4 regions of the Streptomyces sp. NPDC019937 genome follow, and region 2 is predicted to be linked to each of the others. Evidence: riboswitches for the same ligand, from Rfam matches in the RefSeq annotation. Region 2 holds a riboswitch; each other region holds the start of a gene.
The links. Region 2 has a riboswitch for cobalamin ahead of ABZ562_RS17945 (CbtB-domain containing protein). Riboswitches for the same ligand answer to the same signal wherever they lie in the genome.

Region 1 (5,074 bases), on a different contig from region 2:
GGCCTGGTGGCCGCCGGGGCGGCGCTCCTGGCCGGCCAGGGCAACGGGGGCATCGCGGCGGTCGCCGTCCTCGCGGTGATCGGCTGCGGCGTCATCTGGGTGCTCTCGCGCCGCAAGCCGGTGGACGCGAGCAACGTCAACGCGCCGGGGGCGGAGTCCGCCGAGCCGGTCGGTGTCGTCACCGCCGCCGTGCGGTCGGTGGCCCCGCCGCCCGCCGGAAAGACCCCGGCCACCGCGTCGGCCGCCGATGGCGCCGCCGGCACGGACACCCCGGACGCCCCGCACGCGGTGTCCGCCGCGCGCGCCTCGTCCGAATCCGCCCCCACCCCCGCCGCCGCGGGGACCCGTTCCTCCAGCTGACAGGGAGCACACACCATGCACATCGACTGGGCGGCCCTCGGCCAGGTCTTCGGCGTCAGCCTCGCGGTGACGGTCGGCGTCGTCGGGGTCTTCACCCTGGGCATCATCGGCACCTCCCGTACGGCGCGGCCGCAGCCCCAGACCACCGCGGGCGGCGCGTCCCCGGTCGCGCGCACCGGCGCGTACGCCTGTTTCGCGCTGTGCGCCGCGGTGGTGGCGTACGGCATCTATCTGATCGTGGCCTGAGGCCACGGAAACGGCCGCGGGGCGGTGGGTGCCGATGGGCGCCCACCGCCCCGCGGCCGTTCCCACCGGCTGTGGGCCTCGGCACACTGCGGCATCGCAGGTCACATGCCAGTTGACGGCCATTCGCGCCCCATGGTGGACTTCCCGAGCCAAACGGCGGCAGGAGAGGAAGCCGGTGAGAATCCGGCGCGGTCCCGCCACTGTCACCGGGGAGCGCTCTTTCCCTCACCGCAAGGGGTCACGGCCGTCCGTACGCGAGGAAGGCTGGAAGACCGGGAGAGCCGCGGATCCGGGAGCCAGGAGACTCTCACCGCCGGTCACGTCGAGCCAGGGCGCGGACCCTGAGTGAGGACATACCGTCATGCCCGGCACCGCCACGCCGTCAGCCCCACCTGTTCCCGTGCTCGGCGGCGGTTCCCGCCGCAGAGGCGTGACGGCGGCCTGAGGATGCGCGCGGACCACGCCTCGTACGCGTGCGGCGCCGCTCTCGGCTTCCTCGGCGACCTCGCCACGGGCGATCCGCGCCGCCGCCATCCGGTGGCCGCGTTCGGGCGCGCCGCCGCGGCCGTCGAGCGGCGGCTGTGGCGCGACCACCGCGGTTCCGGGGCCCTGCACACCGCGCTGTGCGCGGGCGGCGCGGCCGCCGGTGCCGCGCTGCTGGCCCGTACCGTACGCACCCTCGCGGGGCGCCGCCGGGCGGCCGACGCCGCGCTGACCGCCGCCGCCACCTGGGCCGTGCTGGGCGGCACCTCGCTGGTACGGGAGGCCAGGGCCATCGGTGACGCGCTGGCCGCAGGCGACGTCGGCGCCGCGCGGGAGCGGCTGCCGCATCTGTGCGGACGCGATCCGCAGGCGCTGGACGCACAGCAGATCGCGCGGGCGGTCGTCGAGTCGGTGGCCGAGAACACCTCGGACGCGGTGGTGGGCGCGCTGGTGTGGGGGGCCGTGGCCGGGGTGCCGGGGCTCGTCGGCTTCCGGGCCGTCAACACCCTGGACGCCATGGTGGGCCACAGGTCGGCCCGCTACCGCCGGTTCGGCTGGGCGGCGGCCCGGCTGGACGATGCCGCGGGCTGGCCCGGCGCCCGTCTCACCGCCGTCCTGGCCACCCTCGCCGGGCCCGACCCGCGCGGCGCGCGGCGCGCCTGGCGCCACGACGGCGGACGCCACCCGAGCCCCAACGCGGGCCCGGTGGAGGCGTCGTTCGCGGGCGCGCTGGGGGTGCGGCTGGGCGGCACGCTGGCGTACGGGGGCCGGGTCGAGCACCGCCCGGTGCTGAATCCGGGCGGCCGTCCCGTGGCGGTGGCCGACATTCCGCGGGCGATCCGCCTCTCCCGGCGGGTTGCGGCGCTCGCCCTGCTCGCCACTGTCGCGGGCCGTTGCGCAACAGGCAGGAAAGGGGTGACCCGATGACCTCGGGGGGCGGACTGCTCATCGCGGGGACGACCTCGGACGCCGGTAAGAGCGTCGTCACGGCGGGCATCTGCCGCTGGCTGGCGCGCAAGGGGCTCCGGGTCGCGCCGTTCAAGGCGCAGAACATGTCGCTCAACTCCTTCGTCACCCGGGACGGCGCCGAGATCGGGCGGGCCCAGGCCATGCAGGCCGCCGCCGCGCGCGTCGAACCGAGCGCCCTGATGAACCCGGTCCTGCTGAAGCCGGGCAGCGACCGCAGCAGCCAGGTGGTGCTGCTCGGCAAGCCGGTGGGCGAGATGAGCGCGCGGGGGTATTACGGGGGGTCTGGGCCCGCGGCGAAGCCGCTGTCGGGTGCGGTGTCCCCCGGGGAAAAGCTGCACAGTGAACGGCGCGAAGGGCTGCTGGACACCGTCACCGCATGCCTGAGCGAGCTGCGGCGCACCCATGACGCGGTGATCTGCGAGGGCGCGGGCAGCCCCGCCGAGATCAATCTGCGCCGTACCGACATCGTCAACCTGGGGCTCGCCCGGGCCTCCGGGCTGCCCGTCGTCGTGGTCGGGGACATCGACCGCGGCGGCGTCTTCGCGTCGTTCTTCGGCACGACCGCGCTGCTGTCCCGGGAGGACCAGCGCCATGTCGCCGCCTATGTGGTGAACAAGTTCCGCGGCGACGTGACCTTGCTGGAGCCCGGTCTGGACATGCTGCGCGACCTCACCGGCCGGCCGACCGTCGGGGTGCTGCCGTACGCGCACGGCCTCGGCATCGACGAGGAGGACGGGCTACGGGTCTCGCTGCGCGGCGCGGTGCGCGAGAGCGTCGTCGCGCCGCCGCACGGCGCGGACGTGCTGCGGGTCGCGGTGGCCGCCGTACCGCTGATGTCCAACTTCACCGACGTGGACGCGCTGGCCGCCGAGCCGGGCGTCGTCGTGCGCTTCGTGGACCGCCCGGAGGAGCTGGTCGACGCCGATCTGGTGGTGCTGCCCGGCACCCGGGGCACGGTGAAGGCGCTGGAGTGGCTGCGGACACGCGGTCTCGCCGACGCGATCGTGCGGCGGGCCGCCGAGGGTCGGCCGGTGCTCGGCATCTGCGGCGGCTTCCAGGCCCTCGGCCACGCGATCGAGGACGAGGTCGAGTCGAAGGCCGGAACGGTCGCGGGGCTCGGGCTGCTGCCCGTACGGGTCCGCTTCGCCACGGACAAGACCCTGGCCCGGCCGGTGGGCGAGGCGCTGGGCGAGCGGGTGGAGGGCTACGAGATCCACCACGGGGTGGCCGAACTGCTCGCCGGGGGCGACGAACCCTTCCTGGACGGCTGCCGGGTGGGCGCGGTGTGGGGCACGCACTGGCACGGCTCGCTGGAGAGCGACGGCTTCCGCCGTGCCTTCCTGCGGCGCGTCGCGGAGGCGGCGGGCCGGGCGTTCGTGCCCGCCCCCGACACCCGCTTCGGGGAGCTGCGCGAGGAGCAGCTGGACCGGCTGGGAGATCTGATCGAGGAGCACGCGGACACGGACGCGCTGCTGAGGCTCATCGAGGACGGCGTACCGGACGGGCTGCCCTTCGTGCCGCCCGGGGCGCCGGGAGGAACGGCTTGAGCACGAGACGCGAGCCCGCACGCACCGACCGCGCACGCACCGTAGGAGGTACCCGAGCATGACCACCGCTGCCTACCCGTTCACCGCGGTCGTCGGAATGGACGACATGCGGCTCGCCCTGCTCCTCAACGCCGTCTCGCCCGCCGTGGGCGGTGTGCTGGTGCGCGGCGAGAAGGGCACGGCCAAGTCGACGGCCGTGCGCGCCCTGTCCACGCTGCTGCCGCCGGTCGAGGTCGTCCCCGGGTGCCGCTTCTCGTGCGATCCGGCCGCGCCCGACCCGGGCTGCCCGGACGGGCCGCACGAGACGAGCCCGGGGGACGCGCGCCCCGCGCGGATGGTGGAGCTGCCGGTCGGCGCCTCCGAGGACCGCCTCGTGGGGTCGCTCGACATCGAACGGGCGCTGTCGGACGGGGTCAAGGCGTTCGAGCCGGGGCTGCTCGCGGACGCGCACCGCGGCGTGCTGTACGTCGACGAGGTCAACCTGCTGCACGACCACCTGATCGACCTGCTGCTCGACGCGGCGGCCATGGGCGCCTCCTATGTGGAGCGCGAGGGCGTCTCCGTACGGCACGCCGCGCGCTTCCTGCTGGTGGGCACCATGAACCCGGAAGAGGGCGAGCTGCGGCCGCAGCTGCTGGACCGCTTCGGGCTCACCGTCGAGGTCACCGCCTCGCGGGACACCGAGGAGCGGGTCGAGGTGGTGCGCCGGAGGCTGGCGTACGACGAGGACCCGGCCGGGTTCGCCGGGCGCTGGGCGCGCCAGGAGGGCGAACTGCGGGAGCGCATAGCGGCGGCCCGCGCCCTGCTGCCCTCCGTCCTGCTGGGCGACCGCGCGCTGCGGCAGATCGCGGCGGTGTGCGCGGCGTTCGAGGTGGACGGGATGCGCGCGGACATCGTGACGGCGCGTACGGCGACGGCGCTGGCCGCCTGGGCGGGCCGGACGGACGTGAGGACCGAGGACGTACGGCAGGCGGCGCTGCTGTCGCTTCCCCACCGGCGGCGGCGGGCGCCGTTCGACGCGCCGGGGCTGGACGAGGACAAGCTGGACGAGGTGCTGCGGCAGTTCGAGGACGACGAGCCGGACCCCGAACCGGACCACTCCGGTCCGGACGACGATCCCGATAACGGCCCCGACGACCCCGACGGGCCGGGCGGGCCCTCCGGGGGCTCCGGGGAGGGCCCCGACGGTCCCGGCGGCGGCCATCCGCAGGACGGCGGGCGGCAGCAGGCGCCGCCGCCCGGCGCGCCCGGGCCGTCCGGGCCCGAGCAGCGGTCGGCCGAACCCGAGGCGTCCGCCGACGCCGCGCCCGAGGAGCCGGAGCCCCGGGCGGAGGACGGCGGGGCCGGTGGCGGCGGCGCCGAGCGGGCGGCCGTGGGCGCCGGGGAGCCGTTCCGGACCCGGCGGCTGGACGTGCCCGGGCTCGGCGAAGGCGCGGCCGGGCGGCGGTCGCGGGCCCGCACCGCGCACG
Region 2 (5,074 bases):
TGCACCCGGTCACATCCCGGACGTGCAGCAGCAGCGCGGCCAGCGAGTTGGGGATGCTGGAGCCGTCGAGGGTCAGGACACGGTAGCGGCCGTGCAGCACCTCGCCGTGCACGCGCAGCGCCGATTCGAAGTCGGAGGGGTCGCGGACGGTGACCTCGACGAAGACCAGGTCCTCCTCGTCCGGGATGTCGTTGTCGGCCCGGATCTGCAGGATCTTGTCGCGGTACTCGGTCGCGTCCCGGTGGTCCGGCTCGTTGGCGATGAACCGTATGCGGCGGGTGGCGCAGTCACGGACGAAACGCCGGGCCATGTCGTCCAGGTCCATGTCGGTGACCCGTAGCTCGAAAGCACGGGCGAGCCGGGACAGCAGCGACACCGCGATGATGCCCGCGATGAAACACGCGCCGATCTTCACGCCGTCGGGGCGTTCCACGACGTTGACCGCCGTGGTGTAGACGAAGACCGCGGAGATCACGCCGAAGCCGACGGTCCAGCCCCGCTGCCCGGCGCGGCGGGCGGCGATCGTGACGGCGACGGCGGCGGAGGTCATCAGGACCAGCACCCCGGTGGCGTACGCGCCGCCCTGGGCGTCCACATCGGCGTTGAAGATCCAGGTGACCAGGAAGGCGATCAGGGTGAAGACCAGCACCATGGGACGCACCGCGCGGGCCCAGTGCGGGGCCATGCCGTAGCGGGGCAGATAGCGCGGCATGAGGTTGAGCAGTCCGGCCATGGCGGAGGCGCCCGCGAACCACAGGATGCCGATGGTCGCGGCGTCGTAGACGCTGCCGAAGACGGACCCCAGATAGTGGTGCGCGAGATACGCCAGCGCTCGCCCGTTGGCCTTGCCGCCGGCCTTGAACTCGTCCTGCGGGATGAGCACGGTGGTGATGAAGCTCGTGGTGATCAGGAAGGCGCTCATGATCACGGCGGCGGTGGTGAGCAGCTTCCTGGTGTCCCGGATCCGCCCGGTGGGCCGCTCCTCGGTGTCACCCGGGTCGCCCTGCACATGAGGCATGACGGCCACGCCGGTCTCGAAGCCGGACAGGCCCAGTGCGAGTTTGGGGAACACCACCAGCGCCAGACCGACCATGACCAGCGGGTTGCTGTGCTGTTCGGTCAGCGCCCGGGACCAGTCGGTGACCACATGGGAGGCGGTGGCCACATGCCACAGCCCGACGATCACGACGACCACGTTCAGCGCCAGATAGCCGCCCACGAGCACCACCGCCACCCCGATGGCTTCCATGAAGCCCTTGAGGAAGACGGCGCCGAGCAGGGCGACCAGCCCCAGCGTGATGGCCACCTCGTGACCCTGCAGAACGCTGGTGAAGTGCGGGTTCTCCACCAGGTGGGTGGAGGCGTCGGCGGCCGAGAGGGTGATGGTGATCAAAAAGTCGGTGGCCGCGAACCCCAGCAGTGTCAGAACGAACAGCTTGCCCTGCCAGAACGACAGCAGCCGCTCCAGCATCGCGATCGACCCCTCACCATGCGGGCTCTCCTTGGCCACCCGCCGGTACACCGGCAGCGCCCCCGCCAGGGTCACCGCCACCAGCACGATGGTGGCGACGGGGGACAGCAGCCCGGCCGCGAGAGCGGCGATACCGGGCTGGTAACCGAGCGTGGAGAAGTAGTCCACACCGGTCAGGCACATCACCCGCCACCACCGCTGCCCCTTGTGTCCCTCCGGGACCTGGGCATGGGGCCCGGGCTGCTGCTTGGCCATATCGGACAGGCCCTCCAGCAGCCAGCTCCGGAGCCGACCTCCCTTGCGGGCCCCCTCCGGGCGGGTCTCCACGTCGGTGGAGGTGGCCATCACGTACTCCCGATCACATAGCGTTACAGAGCGCCGCCCAGGAACAAACGACCGAATCAGGGTAAGCGGGACCCGCGCCGAGCGTGACGGCGGCATGCCCGGCCCGAGAAACGATCAGGCCAGGTGGCCGGTCTTGGCCACGCACGTGCCGCGCGGTATCGTCGCTGCGATATCGACGACGGCAAGACGGAAGCCGGTGGGAATCCGGCACGGTCGCGCCACTGTGTGCCATCGCCTCGCGGGAGGTGGTGGTGAGTCAGACCCGTAGCAGTCGTCCTGTGCACCACCGAGATGGGACGCGAACTCCCAGAGGAGGCCCTGCCATGGCGCAGCCAGTCGCCCAGCCGACACCCGCCACCCCCGCTCTCCCCGCCCCGCTGCCGCTCAAGGCGATAGCTCCCTGGGCGGTCTTCTTCGGCATCCTGATGCTGGTCCTGCTGTACTTCGTCGGCGCCGAGCAGGGCGCCACCGCTGTCGTCTCCGGCGAGAGCGTTCACGAGTGGGTGCACGACGCCCGCCACCTGCTCGGCTTCCCCTGCCACTGAGCGAGGGACGCCACGCACTCATGAACTCCGCAACGGTAAGAAATCTCCTGGTCCGGGGCATGTTCGCGGGCCTGGGCGCCGGCCTGCTCGCGCTGATCGCCGCGTACTTCCTCGGTGAGCCGAACGTCGACAGCGCGATCAGCTTCGAGGAGGCCCACGCCCACGGGCACGAGGTCGAGCTCGTCTCCCGTAGCCTGCAGTCCACCGCGGGCCTGGCCACCGGTGTCCTGATCTACGGGGTCACCTTCGGCGGCGTCGCCGCCCTCGCCTACTGCTTCGCCCTCGGCCGCGTCGGCCGTTTCAGCCCCCGGGCCACCGCGCTGCTGCTCTCCGGCTGCGCGCTGCTCGCGGTCTACGTCGTGCCGTTCCTGAAGTACCCGGCCAACCCGCCCGCGGTCGGCAACGCCGACACCATCGGCAAACGAACGACGCTGTACTTCCTGATGATGCTGCTCAGCATCCTCCTCACGATCGGCGCCACCCTCCTGGGCAAGCGGCTCGCCCCGAAGTTCGGCACCTGGTACGCCACCGTCGCCGCGGTGGCCGCCTTCGCCGTCGCGATCGGGCTGGCGTACGCCTTCCTGCCGGTGGTCAACGAGGTGCCGGGGGGCTTCCCCGCCACCGTGCTGTGGCGGTTCCGGCTGTCCGCCCTCGCCATGCAGCTCACCCTGTGGGGCGGATTCGGGCTCATCTTCGGCGAGTTGGCCGAGCGGCTGCTGAACCCGCGGGCCGCGAAGGCCGAGGCGCCCCGCCCGATGGCGGCCGCCCCGAACTGACCCCTACCGAGGCGTACGAGGGCCCGCGGAGCCATCCGCGGGCCCTCCCGCGTTCCTCGGGCCAGGCGGACCGAGCCGCCGGCCGGGCCCCCGCCTGCGAGACTGCGTCCCATGACCACGCAGCAACGCCGGATCCTCGTCATCGGCATCGGAGCGGGTGACCCCGACTACCTGACGCTCGGGGCGGTGAAGGCGATGGGCCGCGCCGACGTCTTCTTCATCGTCGGCAAGGGGGCCGACACCTCCGCACTCACCGATCTCCGCCACCGCATGCTGGACGAGCACGCGCGGGCGCCCTACCGCGTGGTGGAGGTGGACGACCCGAGCCGCGACCGGCGCCCGATGGGGCGCGGCGACTACACGACCGCCGTCCACGACTGGCGCGCCCGTCGCGCGGACATCTTCGAAGGCCTGCTACGGGACGAGATGACGGCCGACGAGACCGCGGCGTTCCTGGTGTGGGGCGACCCGTCGCTGTACGACAGCACCCTCGGGATCCTCGCCGCCATCGAGGCACGTGGCTCCGTCTCCGTCGACGTCGAGGTCATCCCCGGCATCAGCAGCGTCTCGTCGCTCGCCGCGCGGCACCGCATCCCCCTGAACCGGGTGGGCCGGCCGCTGCACATCACCCCGGCCCGCCGGCTCTCCGACGTGGGCCGGAACGACGACGGAGACATCGTCGTGCTGCTCGACGCGCACGAGTCGTTCACCCAGGCCGGAGGCGACGTCTGGATCTACTGGGGCGCCTACCTCGGCACGCCGGACGAACTCCTGGTCGCCGGGCCGCTGCGAGAGGTGTCCGACCGCATCCGGCGGGTGCGCGCCGAGGCACGCGACCGGCATGGATGGATCATGGACACGTATCTGCTGCGCGTCGTGGAGTGACCGGGGCCGTACCGGTGTGACGGAGCCGGTGGCGGGAAGCGCGGTCTCCGCGCTTCCCGCCACCCACGCCGATGCCTTGCCCCCGCGGCCGGCCGCTAGGAAGCCTGGGCCTTGTCGTACAGGGCCTTCGCCTCGTCGCCGAAGTACGGGCCGAACATCGTGTTCGGCAGGAAGACGTAGCCGAAGCTGTTCACGGAGACCTGCAGCCCGGTGCCGGTGGCCTCACTGAAGCCGGTGAGCCAGGGGCCGCCGCTGGAGCCGCCCGTCATGTTGCAGGCCAGGCCGTGGTCCTGCGTGAGGAGGAAGTCCTTCGAGCTGTTGCCGCTGCAGTAGATGAGCTTCGTGCCGTCGTACGGCGAGGCGGCGGGGAAGCCGAAGGAGTACATCTGCTTGTTGTAGCCGCCGTTGAACTGGATTCCCTGCGCGCCGACGACCGAGGTGAGCTTCTTGCCGTTCAGCGGGGCGACGACCGCGGCGCCGATGTCGTAGTTCATGTCCTCACTCGCTTCCCACTGCGGGGTGGTGAGTGTCGTGGCCGCGGTCCACTGGCCGTACGGCGCGTTGCCGTTGTTGTAGCCGGGCACGAAGACCCAGTTGGTGTGCCAGCTGCCCTGGTACTTCACACAGTGCCCGGCTGTGATGACGGTGCTGGCGTTCTGGCTGGTCACGGCATTGCCGGTGCAGGACGCGGTACGCCCCTGGAAGGTGAAGAACACCCGGCCCGAGGTGGAGACGACGGCCCCGCTGCCGGTCCACGGACCACCGGCCTGCGGGAAGGACGCGGGGGCGGCGGTGGGGTCGACGGTCGTCGACGGCCCGCCGGCCTCGGGAGTCGTCAGGCGCTTGGCGGGCTTCCGGGTCAGCAGCACATCGAGCGGGGTGGCCGCGCGCATCCGCTCGGCGGTCCAGAAGGCGCGCGCCCTGTGCTGTTCGGCCGGCGATGCGGTGCGGGCCGCTACCGACGGCCCGGAGGCCGATGCGGGGGTTGCCGCGGTGGCCGCGCCGGTACCCAGCAGGCCGCCGCTGAACAGGGCTCCGACGGCCAGCAGAAT
Region 3 (5,074 bases), on a different contig from region 2:
GAGCGGGCGATGCTGCGGCCGTGCCGGGCGCTGTGGTACGCCACGACATCGGCCCCGGCGATGACCTCCACCGCCCGCACCGTCATCAGGGAAGGGTCACCGGGGCCGAGGCCCACGCCGTACAGCCGTCCCTTCGCCGCCGGCGTCGCCTGTCGCTGCTGCTCGCTCACTCTTCCTCGCTCGCTATCGCGTTGATCGCGGCCGCGGCGATGGCGCTGCCGCCGCGTCGGCCGCGCACCACCAGATGGTGGGGCGCCGACGGATGTCCGGCCAGCGCCTCCTTGGACTCGGCGGCGCCGATGAACCCGACCGGCACGCCGATGACGGCGGCCGGGCGCGGCGCGCCCTGTTCGAGCATTTCCAGCAGATGGAACAGCGCGGTGGGCGCGTTGCCGACCGCCACGACCGAACCCTCCAGCCGGTCCCGCCACAGCTCCAGCGCGGCGGCGCTGCGCGTCGTCCCCATGCGCCGCGCCAACTCCGGTACGGCGGGGTCGGACAGCGTGCACACCACGTCGTTGCCGGCGGGCAGCCGCCTGCGGGTGACGCCGCTGGCGACCATCTGGGCGTCGCAGAGCACGGGCGCCCCGGCGCGCAGCGCCTCCCGGGCCCGGGCGACCACCTCGGGCGTGTACGCGAGGTCCTTGACCAGGTCGACCATTCCGCACGCGTGGATCATCCGCACCACGACCCGGCTGACGTCGGCGGGGAGGCCGTCCAGGTCCGCCTCGGCGCGGATGGTGGCAAAGGAGGCGCGGTAGATGGCCGCCCCGTCCTTCTCGTAGTCGAACACTGTGTCCTCGATCATGTCGTTGATCATGCTGTTCCGCGGGCCGTCGCCACGGCGTCGGCCAATCGCTCTGCCGTTACGTCCATCGCGCCGCCACCGGTGGCACCGGCCGCGCCGTCGGGCTCCCGCGTGTCGCGTACGGTGAGCCGGTAATCCGTGCCGGAGGTGGCCAGCGCGTCCACCCAGCGGCCGCCGGGGTGGCCGCAGCGCCGCTCGCAGCCGGAGAAGTACACCGGCACCGGCGGCGGCGCGCCGGGGGAGCGGGGAGCGTCCGCCACCGCGCGCGTCGCGTGGGCGCGCACATCGGCCAGGGACTTGGCGCAGCCCGGCCGTCCCGTGCACGCGCCGACCCCGGCCCACGGGGAGCCCGGATCGGTCACCAGCCCCGCGTCGGCCACCTCCCGCGACGCGGCCGCCGCGCCGTCCGCGGTGAACCCCGGGAGCACCACGCCGCGCCAGGGTGTCACACGCAGCTCGCCCGAGCCGCCCCGGGAGGCGAGCCCGGCGAGCAGCCGCCACGGCGCCGCGCCGACCCGGCCCAGGGGCACCAGGACGGACACGGCGTGGCGCCCGTCCGGCCCGGACACCACGCCCGGCGCGGGCGGCGCGCCGGGCGCGTCAACCGGCCCGCCGTGTCCGGTACGTACGGCTTCGACGCCCTCGTCCGCGAGCCGCGCCGCCAGGCCGTCGGCGGTCACCGCGTGTCGCGCGGGCAGTTCGCGCGCCCGCCACGCCTGGGTGCCGCTCACCCGGGCCCTGGCCAGGAACTCCACGGCGGCCAGCGCGGCGGCGCGCGGCGCGTCCCGCCCCCGCACCTCGAGACCGGCCCCCGGCGCACCGGAGCCCACCCGCAGCACCGCCCCGCCGTCCGGCGCTGCGATCAATGTCACATCCGCGCCCAATGCGGCCACATCGCCCCGGCCGTCGTCCATCGCGAACAGGAAACGGCCCGACAAGCCGGACAACTCCTCCCACGCCCCGGCGCACAGCGCGGCGTCCAACTCCCGCGCCCACACGGTGACATCGCCGTATCCGGCGCCGTCGAGGCCGCTCAGCGGGGACGCTGCGATGTTGCGCACCCGGTCGTACCGGTCCGAGGGAAGCAGCCCGGCTTCCCGCAGCCCGGCCGCCAGCTCGCCGCCGCACGCCGCCTCCAGGCCGCGGAGCTGGAGATTGCCCCGCGAGGTGAGGTCCAGACGGCCGTCGCCCAGCTCCTCGCTCGCCCGGGCCAGCGCCAGCGCCTGACCTGCCGTCAGCAGGCCGCCGGGTATCCGGACGCGGGCCAGGGAGCCGTCGTCCGCCGGGTGCAGCCGCAGCGCGCCGGGGCAGGCGTCATCGCGTCCGCGCGCCCGCCGCGAGGGCGCTTCACCGGGCGCTTCGTTCGCAGGTGGGACGGTTGCCGGGGGGAGGGACATGGCGGCGAGCATACCGACGTCCGGTCGGCCCTCACCGTCCCGTGCCAGGTCAGCAACGCCTACTATGCTCTGCGGCGGGCCGTCTGGCCCGCTGGACGCATCAGACGGCGTCAAAGACGCACAAGACGGCGTCTGGGGGAGGAAACCGGTGCGAATCCGGTGCGGTCCCGCCACTGTGAACACGGCAGCCTGCCGTGCGAGCCAGGAACTCCCGCCGTCTTCCAACCCGCCCGGGGCGCGGACCCCGAGGAAGGCACCGAGCCATGATCCTGCTGCTGTCGACGTCCGACACCGACCTGCTCAGTGCCCGCGCGGCCACGGGCCCGGTGCCGTACCGCCTCGCCAACCCGGCGCGGCTCCCGCTCGACGACCTGCCCGGCCTCCTCGACGGCGTCGAACTCGTCGTCGTGCGGCTGCTCGGTGGCATCCGCGCCTGGGAGGACGGCCTCGAGACCCTGCTCGCGGGCGACCTCCCCGTCGTCGTCCTCACCGGTGAACAGGCCCCCGACGCCCAGCTCATGGAGGCGTCCACGGTCCCGGTGGGGATCGCCGCCGAGGCCCACGCCTACCTCGCGCACGGCGGCCCCGCCAACCTGGACCAGCTGGCCCGCTTCCTGTCCGACACCGTGCTGCTCACCGGCCACGGCTTCGAACCGCCCGCCACCGCCCCCACCTGGGGGCCGCTGGAGCGCACCGCGCGCGAGGACGTCACCGGCCCGGTGATCGCCGTGCTCTACTACCGGGCCCACCACATGAGCGGCAACACCGCCTTCGTGGAGGCGCTGTGCCGGGCCGTCGAGGACGCCGGAGGACGGCCGCTGCCGCTGTTCGTCGCCTCCCTCCGCGCCCCCGAGCCCGAACTGGTCGAGGCGCTCGGCGCGGCCGACGCCGTCGTCACCACCGTGCTCGCCGCGGGCGGCACCCGCCCCGCCGAGGCGTCGGCGGGCGGCGACGACGAGGCGTGGGACGCGGGCGCGCTCGCCGCGCTCGACGTCCCCGTGCTCCAGGCGCTGTGCCTGACCTCGCCGCGCAGCGCGTGGGAGGAGAACGACGAGGGCCTGTCGCCGCTGGACGCCGCGACCCAGGTCGCCGTCCCGGAGTTCGACGGGCGGCTGATCACCGTGCCGTTCTCCTTCAAGGAGGTCGACGAGGACGGCCTGCCGGTCTACGCCGCCGACCCCGAGCGCGCCGCGCGCGTCGCCGGAATCGCCGTACGGCACGCCCGGCTCCGCCACATACCGGCGGCCGACAAGCGCCTCGCGCTCGTGCTGTCCGCCTACCCCACCAAGCACTCCCGCATCGGCAACGCGGTCGGCCTCGACACCCCCGCCAGCGCCGTCGCCCTGCTGCGCCGGCTGCGCGCCGAAGGCTACGACCTCGGCCCCGAAGAGGGCGACGGGGCGCTCCCGGGCCTCGCCTCCGGCGTCGGCGACGAACTCATCTACGCCCTCATCGAGGCCGGCGGCCACGACCAGGACTGGCTCACCGAGGAACAGCTGGCCAAGAACCCGGTCCGCGTCCCCGCCGCCGACTACCGACGCTGGTACGCCACCCTGCCGCGGGAGCTGCGCGACGCGGTCGAGGAGCACTGGGGCCCGCCGCCCGGCGAGATGTTCGTGGACACCAGCCGCGACCCCGAGGGCGAGATCGTCCTCGCCGCGCTGCGCCACGGCAACCTCCTGGTCGTCATCCAGCCGCCGCGCGGCTTCGGCGAGAACCCCATCGCCATCTACCACGACCCCGATCTGCCGCCCTCGCACCACTACCTGGCCGCCTACCGCTGGATGGCGACCCCGCGGGCCGACGGCGGCTTCGGCGCCGACGCCATGGTGCACCTGGGCAAGCACGGCAACCTGGAGTGGCTGCCGGGCAAGAACGCGGGCCTGTCCGCCGCCTGCGGCCCCGACGCCGCGCTCGGCGACCTGCCGCTGATCTACCCCTTCCTGGTCAACGACCCCGGCGAGGGCACCCAGGCCAAGCGCCGGGTCCACGCCACCCTGGTCGACCACCTCGTACCGCCGATGGCCCGCGCCGACTCCTACGGCGACATCGCCCGGCTGGAACAGCTGCTGGACGAGTACGCCGCCATCTCCGCGATGGACCCGGCCAAGCTCCCCGCCATCCGCGCCCAGATCTGGACCCTGATCCAGGCCGCCCGGCTCGACCACGACCTGGGGCTCGAGGAGCGGCCCGACGACGAGGGCTTCGACGACTTCCTGCTGCACGTCGACGGCTGGCTGTGCGAGGTCAAGGACGCCCAGATCCGCGACGGTCTGCATGTCCTCGGCGGCGCGCCCACCGGCCCCGAGCGCGTCAACCTCGTCCTGGCCATCCTGCGCGCCCGCCAGATCTGGGGCGGTACGTCGGCACTCCCCGGGCTGCGCGAGGCGCTGGGCCTGGACGAGTCGGCCGCCACCCGCTCGGGCGCCGACGAGGCCGAGGAGCGCGCCCGCGCCCTCGTCCAGGCGATGGAGGACGCGGACTGGGCCCCCGAGGCCGCCGAGAAGGCCGCCTTGGACCTGCCCGAGGCCCAGCGGGCCGCGGTCACCCCGATCCTGGAGTTCGCCGCCCGCGAGGTCGTGCCGCGGCTCGCCGCCACGACCGACGAGATCGACCACGCCGTCCACGCCCTGAACGGCGGCTTCGTGCCCGCGGGGCCGTCCGGATCGCCGCTGCGCGGACTGGTCAACGTCCTGCCGACCGGCCGCAACTTCTACTCCGTCGACCCCAAGGCCGTGCCCAGCCGCCTGGCCTGGGAGACCGGCCAGGCGCTCGCCGACTCGCTGCTGGAGCGCTACCGCGCCGACAACGACGGTCAGTACCCGCGGTCGGTCGGCCTGTCGCTGTGGGGCACGAGCGCCATGCGCAC
Region 4 (5,074 bases), on a different contig from region 2:
CAGGTCCCGGTGCACGGTCATCAGGCTGACCCCGGTGAGGTCGGCCAGCTCCGCCGCGGTGGCGGTGGAGTGCGCGAGGACGTGCTCGGTGATGGTCTGCCGGCGGGCGTCCTGGGAGCGGACCGTGGTCATGGGCGGGGCCCTCCCGCGGCGCCGTCCGTGGGCACGTTCAGGGAGCGCAGCGCCGTGCGGTCGCCGTCGATCCCGATCTCGGTCACCGCCGCGTTGTCCAGCCGGGGGAAGACCGCGCGGTAGCGGCCGACCGGGATGCCGAGCAGGGTGCACAGGGCGGCCCGCAGCAGGCTGTTGTGCGCGACGACGAGCACGGTGCGGTCCGGATGCGCGGCGGCCAGCCGCCGCAGCGCGGCGACGGCCCGGGCCGCGGCCTCGCCGGGCCGCTCGGAGCCGGGGAAGGCGCCGGACTCGGGGTCCTCGCGGAACGCCCGGACGGCCGCCGGGTCCTCCGCCTCCATCTCGGCGAGGGTGCGGCCCTCGCCCCAGCCGAAGTCCATCTCGCGCAGGTCCTCGACGACTTCGGGGGCCAGGGACAGCGCGGTGGCGGCCGGTTCGGCGGTGTGCCGCGCCCGGCCGAGCGGTGAGCACGCCACCGCGTCGATCCCGCGACCCCTCACCCAGTGGGCGAGGGCCCGCGCCTGCCGGTGGCCGCGCTCGGTCAGCGCGATGTCCGAGGTTCCGGCGTACCGGTTCTCCGCGTGCCACACGGTCTCCCCGTGGCGTACGAGCAGCAGTCGGGCGGTCATCCGGGGCCTTTCGATGCGTCGGCCATTGCCTGATCACGTCTCAAGTGTTAAATCTAGCATCGCTCATGTGATGGAGTGCCGGGGTTCCGAGGTTTCCGGAGGGCAGCAGGCCATGCGCGTGATCGTCGGAGTGGATGTCGGCACCTCCGTCACCAAGGCCGTGGCCTTCGCCCCCGACGGGGCCGCGCTCGCCTCCGCGGCCCGCCCCAGCCGGCTGAACCGGCTGCCCGGCGGCCGGGTCGAACAGGATCTGGAGGATGTGCTCGGCACGGTCGCCGAGGTGGTGCGCGAGGTGGCCGTGGCGCTCCCCGGCCCGCCCGCCGCGCTCGCGCTCACCGGCCAGGGCGACGGGCTGTGGCTGCGCGACGAGGCGGGCCGGGCGGTCCGTCCGCCGATCTCCTGGCTGGACGGGCGGGCGAGCGGGACCGTCGCCCGCTGGCGGTCCGACGGCACGCTCGCCGCCCTCCACGCCCTCACCGGCTCGGGGTTGTTCCCGGGCTGCCACGCCCCGCTGCTGCGCTGGCTGGCCGAGCACGAGCCGCGGACACTGGAGCGGGCGGCGGTCGCGGGCTACTGCGTGGACGCGGTGGCCCAGCGGCTGACCGGCGTCATCACCGTGGACGCCTCCGACGCCTCCCTGCCGTTCCTCGACGTCACCACCCGTACGTACGTGCCGGGCGCCCTGGAGCTGTGCGGACTGGCCGATCACGCCCGGCTGCTGCCCCCGCCCGCCGCGCCCGGCACCGTCCTCGCGCTGGACGAGGAGGGGGCCCGGCTGACCGGGCTGCCGCCCGGACTGCCCGTCGTCTCCGGCCCGTACGACCTTCCGGCGTGCGCCATCGGCAGCGGGGTGCGGGACGTGGGCGACGGGTTGCTCATCGTGGGCACCACGCTGGCCTGTCAGGTGCTCACCGATCGCGTGGCGGTGGACCCGGCCGCCGATCCGGCCGGCATGTGGCTGTGCACCCCCGACCCGGACCGCTGGCTGCGCGCGATGCCCGCGATGGTCGGCACCGCCGCCCTGGAGTGGGTGCTCGATCTCACAGGGACGACCACGGCCTCCCTGGACACCCTGCTCGGCCAGAGCCCGCCGGGCGCGAACGGCGTGACCGCGCTGCCCTTCCTGTCCGGCGCCGGGGAGCGCGCCCCGTTCGTGGAGCCCGCCGCCCAGGGGCGGTTGGACGGCCTCACCCTCGCCTCCACCCGCGCCGACACCGTACGGGCCGTGTGCGAGTCCGTCGCCTACGCCGCCCGCCACTGCCTGGAGGCGGCCGGGCTCTCGGGGCGGCTCGCGCTGTGCGGCGGTGGCGCGCGTTCCGCCGCCTGGACCGAGATCTTCGCGAACGTCATCGGCCGCCCGGTGGCCCTCCCCGACGAGCCGGAGGTCGGCGCGCGGGGCGCGGTCGCGGTCGCCCGGCGGTCGCTCGGCGACCCCGGGGACGCGTCCCGCCGACGCGCGGCGTCCCGTACCGTCGAACCCCGGAGCGGGCTTCGCGGCGCCTATGAGGACGGCTACGCCGACTACCGCGACCGACTCGCCCGTGCCCTGGACGAATGGCGGGCGAGCGGCCCGGGAAGCTAGTTTTCCCTGGGATTCCGGCGCACCCAAAGCCCGCCGTGACTAGCACATCTATACGAATTCGCCCAGCTGACGACACAACATCTGGGGGCGCGTGCGCAGCACGACACAAGATGTATGCTCGTCCTCGCTGTCGCCGCAGGGGAATCCGGTGTGAATCCGGAACTGTCCCGCAACGGTGTACGTGTGCGCTTTTGCGTACCCGTGAGTCCGATGACCTGCCGATGGCCGTCTGCATACGTCCGGGCCCCGCGGGTTGGGTGGATGGACGCTGCGTGGAGTGCCGTGGAGCGGAATCGGCATGCCCGTGAGCGGCCATCGCGCACCGCCCTCGAAGGCCCCCAGCCGAGCGAGGGAGAACACTTCAGTGACCATCGCGCCCGCCGATCCGGTTTCAGAGGCAGCGGTTTCATCGGCAGCGGCCGACGCGCCCGGGACCGCCCTGCTGCGGACCCTGACCGCGCTCACCGCCGATCTGCCCGCCACCGACCCCGGCAAGGTCGCGGCCGCCGCCCTGCGCGGCCGCCATCCCGGTTCGGACGAGGCGGAGTTGCGCTCCCTGGCGACCGAGGCGGCGGCCGGACTCATCGGCGAGGAGCCGGAGTACTCCAGGCTCGCCGCGCGGCTGCTGACCCGCGCCATCGCCGAGGAGGCGGCCGGGCAGGGCGCGGACTCCTTCTCCGCCTCCGTCGCCGTGGGCCACCGCGAGGGCCTGATCGCCGACTCCACCGCCGAGTTCGTGACCGCCCACGCCGCCCGGCTGGACGCGCTGGTCGACCAGGCGCTGGCCGACGGCGCCGACGACCGCTTCGGCTACTTCGGGCTGCGCACCCTGCACAGCCGCTATCTGCTGCGCCACCCGATCACCCGTCAGGTGATCGAGACCCCGCAGCACTTCCTGCTGCGGGTGGCCTGCGGCCTCGCCGAGGACCTGACCGAGCGGGCGCTGGCGGACGTCGCCGAGCTGTACCGGATGACCAGCACGCTGTCGTACCTGCCCAGCTCCCCCACGCTGTTCAACTCCGGCACCCGGCACCCGCAGATGTCGTCCTGCTATCTGCTGGACTCGCCGCTGGACGAGCTGGACTCGATCTACAACCGCTACCACCAGGTGGCGCGCCTGTCGAAGCACGCGGGCGGCATCGGCCTGTCGTACTCCCGCATCCGCGCCCGCGGTTCGCTGATCCGCGGCACCAACGGGCACTCCAACGGCATCGTGCCGTTCCTGCGCACGCTCGACGCCTCGGTGGCGGCCGTCAACCAGGGCGGCCGGCGCAAGGGCGCGGCCTGCGTCTACCTGGAGACCTGGCACGCGGACATCGAGGAGTTCCTGGAGCTGCGGGACAACACGGGCGAAGAGGCCCGCCGCACCCACAACCTCAACATCGCGCACTGGATCCCGGACGAGTTCATGCGCCGGGTCGAGGCGGACGCCGACTGGTCGCTGCTCTCGCCGGTGGACGCGCCCGAGCTGGTGGACCTGTGGGGCGAGGAGTTCGACTCCGCGTACCGCAAGGCCGAGGCCGAGGGGCGGGCGGTCAAGCAGGTCCCGGCGCGCCAGCTGTACGCCCGGATGATGCGCACCCTCGCGCAGACCGGCAACGGCTGGATGACGTTCAAGGACGCCGCCAACCGCACCGCCAACCAGACCGCCGAGCCGGGCCGGGTCGTCCACTCCTCCAACCTGTGCACCGAGATCCTGGAGGTCACCGACGACGGCGAGACCGCCGTGTGCAACCTCGGCTCGGTCAACCTCGCCGCCCACCTCGGTGAGGACGGCCAGATGGACTGGGAGCGGCTGGACCGCACCGTCCGCACCGCCGTGACCTTCCTCGACCGCGTGGTGGACATCAACTTCTACCCCACCGACGAGGCCGGGGCCTCCAACTCCCGCTGGCGCCCGGTGGGGCTCGGCCTGATGGGCCTCCAGGACGTCTTCTTCCGGCTGCGGCTGCCGTTCGACTCCCCCGAGGCGCAGGCCCTGTCCACCCGGATCTCCGAGCGCATCATGCTCGCCGCGTACGAGGCGTCCTGCGACCTCGCCGAGCGCCACGGCCCGCACCCGGCGTGGGCCGAGACCCGCACCGCGCGCGGCGTGCTGCACCCGGATCACTACGCCGACGCCCAGGTCACCTGGCCCGAGCGCTGGGAGGCGCTGCGGCGGCGGATGGCCACCACCGGCATGCGGAACTCGCTGCTGCTGGCGATCGCGCCGACCGCCACCATCGCCTCCATCGCGGGTGTGTACGAGTGCATCGAGCCGCAGGTCTCCAACCTCTTCAAGCGCGAAACGCTCAGCGGTGAGTTCCTCCAGGTCAACAACTACCTGGTGAACGACCTGAAGAAGCTCGGCGTCTGGGACGCCCAGACCCGTGACGCGCTGCGCGAGGCCAACGGCTCGGTCCAGGACTTCTCCTGGGTGCCCCAGGAGGTACGGGACCTGTACCGGACCGCGTGGGAGGTTCCGCAGCGCGCCCTGATCGACATGGCGGCGGCCCGTACGCCGTACCTCGACCAGAGCCAGTCGCTGAACCTGTTCATGGCGGCGCCGACCATCGGCAAGCTCAGCTCGATGTACGCGTACGCCTGGAAGCGCGGCATCAAGACGACGTACTACCTGCGCTCGCGCCCGGCGACCCGGATCGCCCAGAGCGCCCGCGGGGGCGCCGCCACGGCCACCGTCCCCGCGCAAGCGGCGCCCGCCGAGGCCGAAGCGGTCGCCTGCTCCCTGGAA

Region 1: linked by a shared signal. The riboswitch ahead of ABZ562_RS23810 (cobalamin biosynthesis protein) and the one ahead of ABZ562_RS17945 (CbtB-domain containing protein) in region 2 are both predicted to bind cobalamin.
Region 3: linked by a shared signal. The riboswitch ahead of cobN (cobaltochelatase subunit CobN) and the one ahead of ABZ562_RS17945 (CbtB-domain containing protein) in region 2 are both predicted to bind cobalamin.
Region 4: linked by a shared signal. The riboswitch ahead of ABZ562_RS09700 (ribonucleoside-diphosphate reductase subunit alpha) and the one ahead of ABZ562_RS17945 (CbtB-domain containing protein) in region 2 are both predicted to bind cobalamin.

Annotation. Positions count from the first base shown of each region.
Region 1 is NZ_JBEYAL010000024.1:7,960-13,033, forward strand. Features, by position in the region: gene ABZ562_RS23800 (inorganic phosphate transporter) at 1-360, shown strand, start outside; gene ABZ562_RS23805 (hypothetical protein) at 376-606, shown strand; cobalamin riboswitch at 771-913, shown strand; gene ABZ562_RS23810 (cobalamin biosynthesis protein) at 1,054-2,016, shown strand; gene ABZ562_RS23815 (cobyric acid synthase) at 2,013-3,605, shown strand; gene ABZ562_RS23820 (putative cobaltochelatase) at 3,664-5,074, shown strand, end outside.
Region 2 is NZ_JBEYAL010000016.1:30,268-35,341, reverse strand. Features, by position in the region: gene ABZ562_RS17950 (amino acid transporter) at 1-1,816, opposite strand, end outside; cobalamin riboswitch at 1,962-2,103, shown strand; gene ABZ562_RS17945 (CbtB-domain containing protein) at 2,140-2,361, shown strand; gene ABZ562_RS17940 (CbtA family protein) at 2,382-3,137, shown strand; gene cobF (precorrin-6A synthase (deacetylating)) at 3,249-4,022, shown strand; gene ABZ562_RS17930 (peptidase) at 4,118-5,074, opposite strand, start outside.
Region 3 is NZ_JBEYAL010000002.1:286,203-291,276, reverse strand. Features, by position in the region: gene ABZ562_RS02995 (precorrin-2 C(20)-methyltransferase) at 1-170, opposite strand, end outside; gene ABZ562_RS02990 (precorrin-8X methylmutase) at 167-808, opposite strand; gene cobG (precorrin-3B synthase) at 817-2,205, opposite strand; cobalamin riboswitch at 2,315-2,439, shown strand; gene cobN (cobaltochelatase subunit CobN) at 2,469-5,074, shown strand, end outside.
Region 4 is NZ_JBEYAL010000008.1:4,537-9,610, reverse strand. Features, by position in the region: gene ABZ562_RS09715 (DeoR/GlpR family DNA-binding transcription regulator) at 1-132, opposite strand, end outside; gene ABZ562_RS09710 (histidine phosphatase family protein) at 129-761, opposite strand; gene ABZ562_RS09705 (FGGY-family carbohydrate kinase) at 874-2,343, shown strand; cobalamin riboswitch at 2,441-2,581, shown strand; gene ABZ562_RS09700 (ribonucleoside-diphosphate reductase subunit alpha) at 2,708-5,074, shown strand, end outside.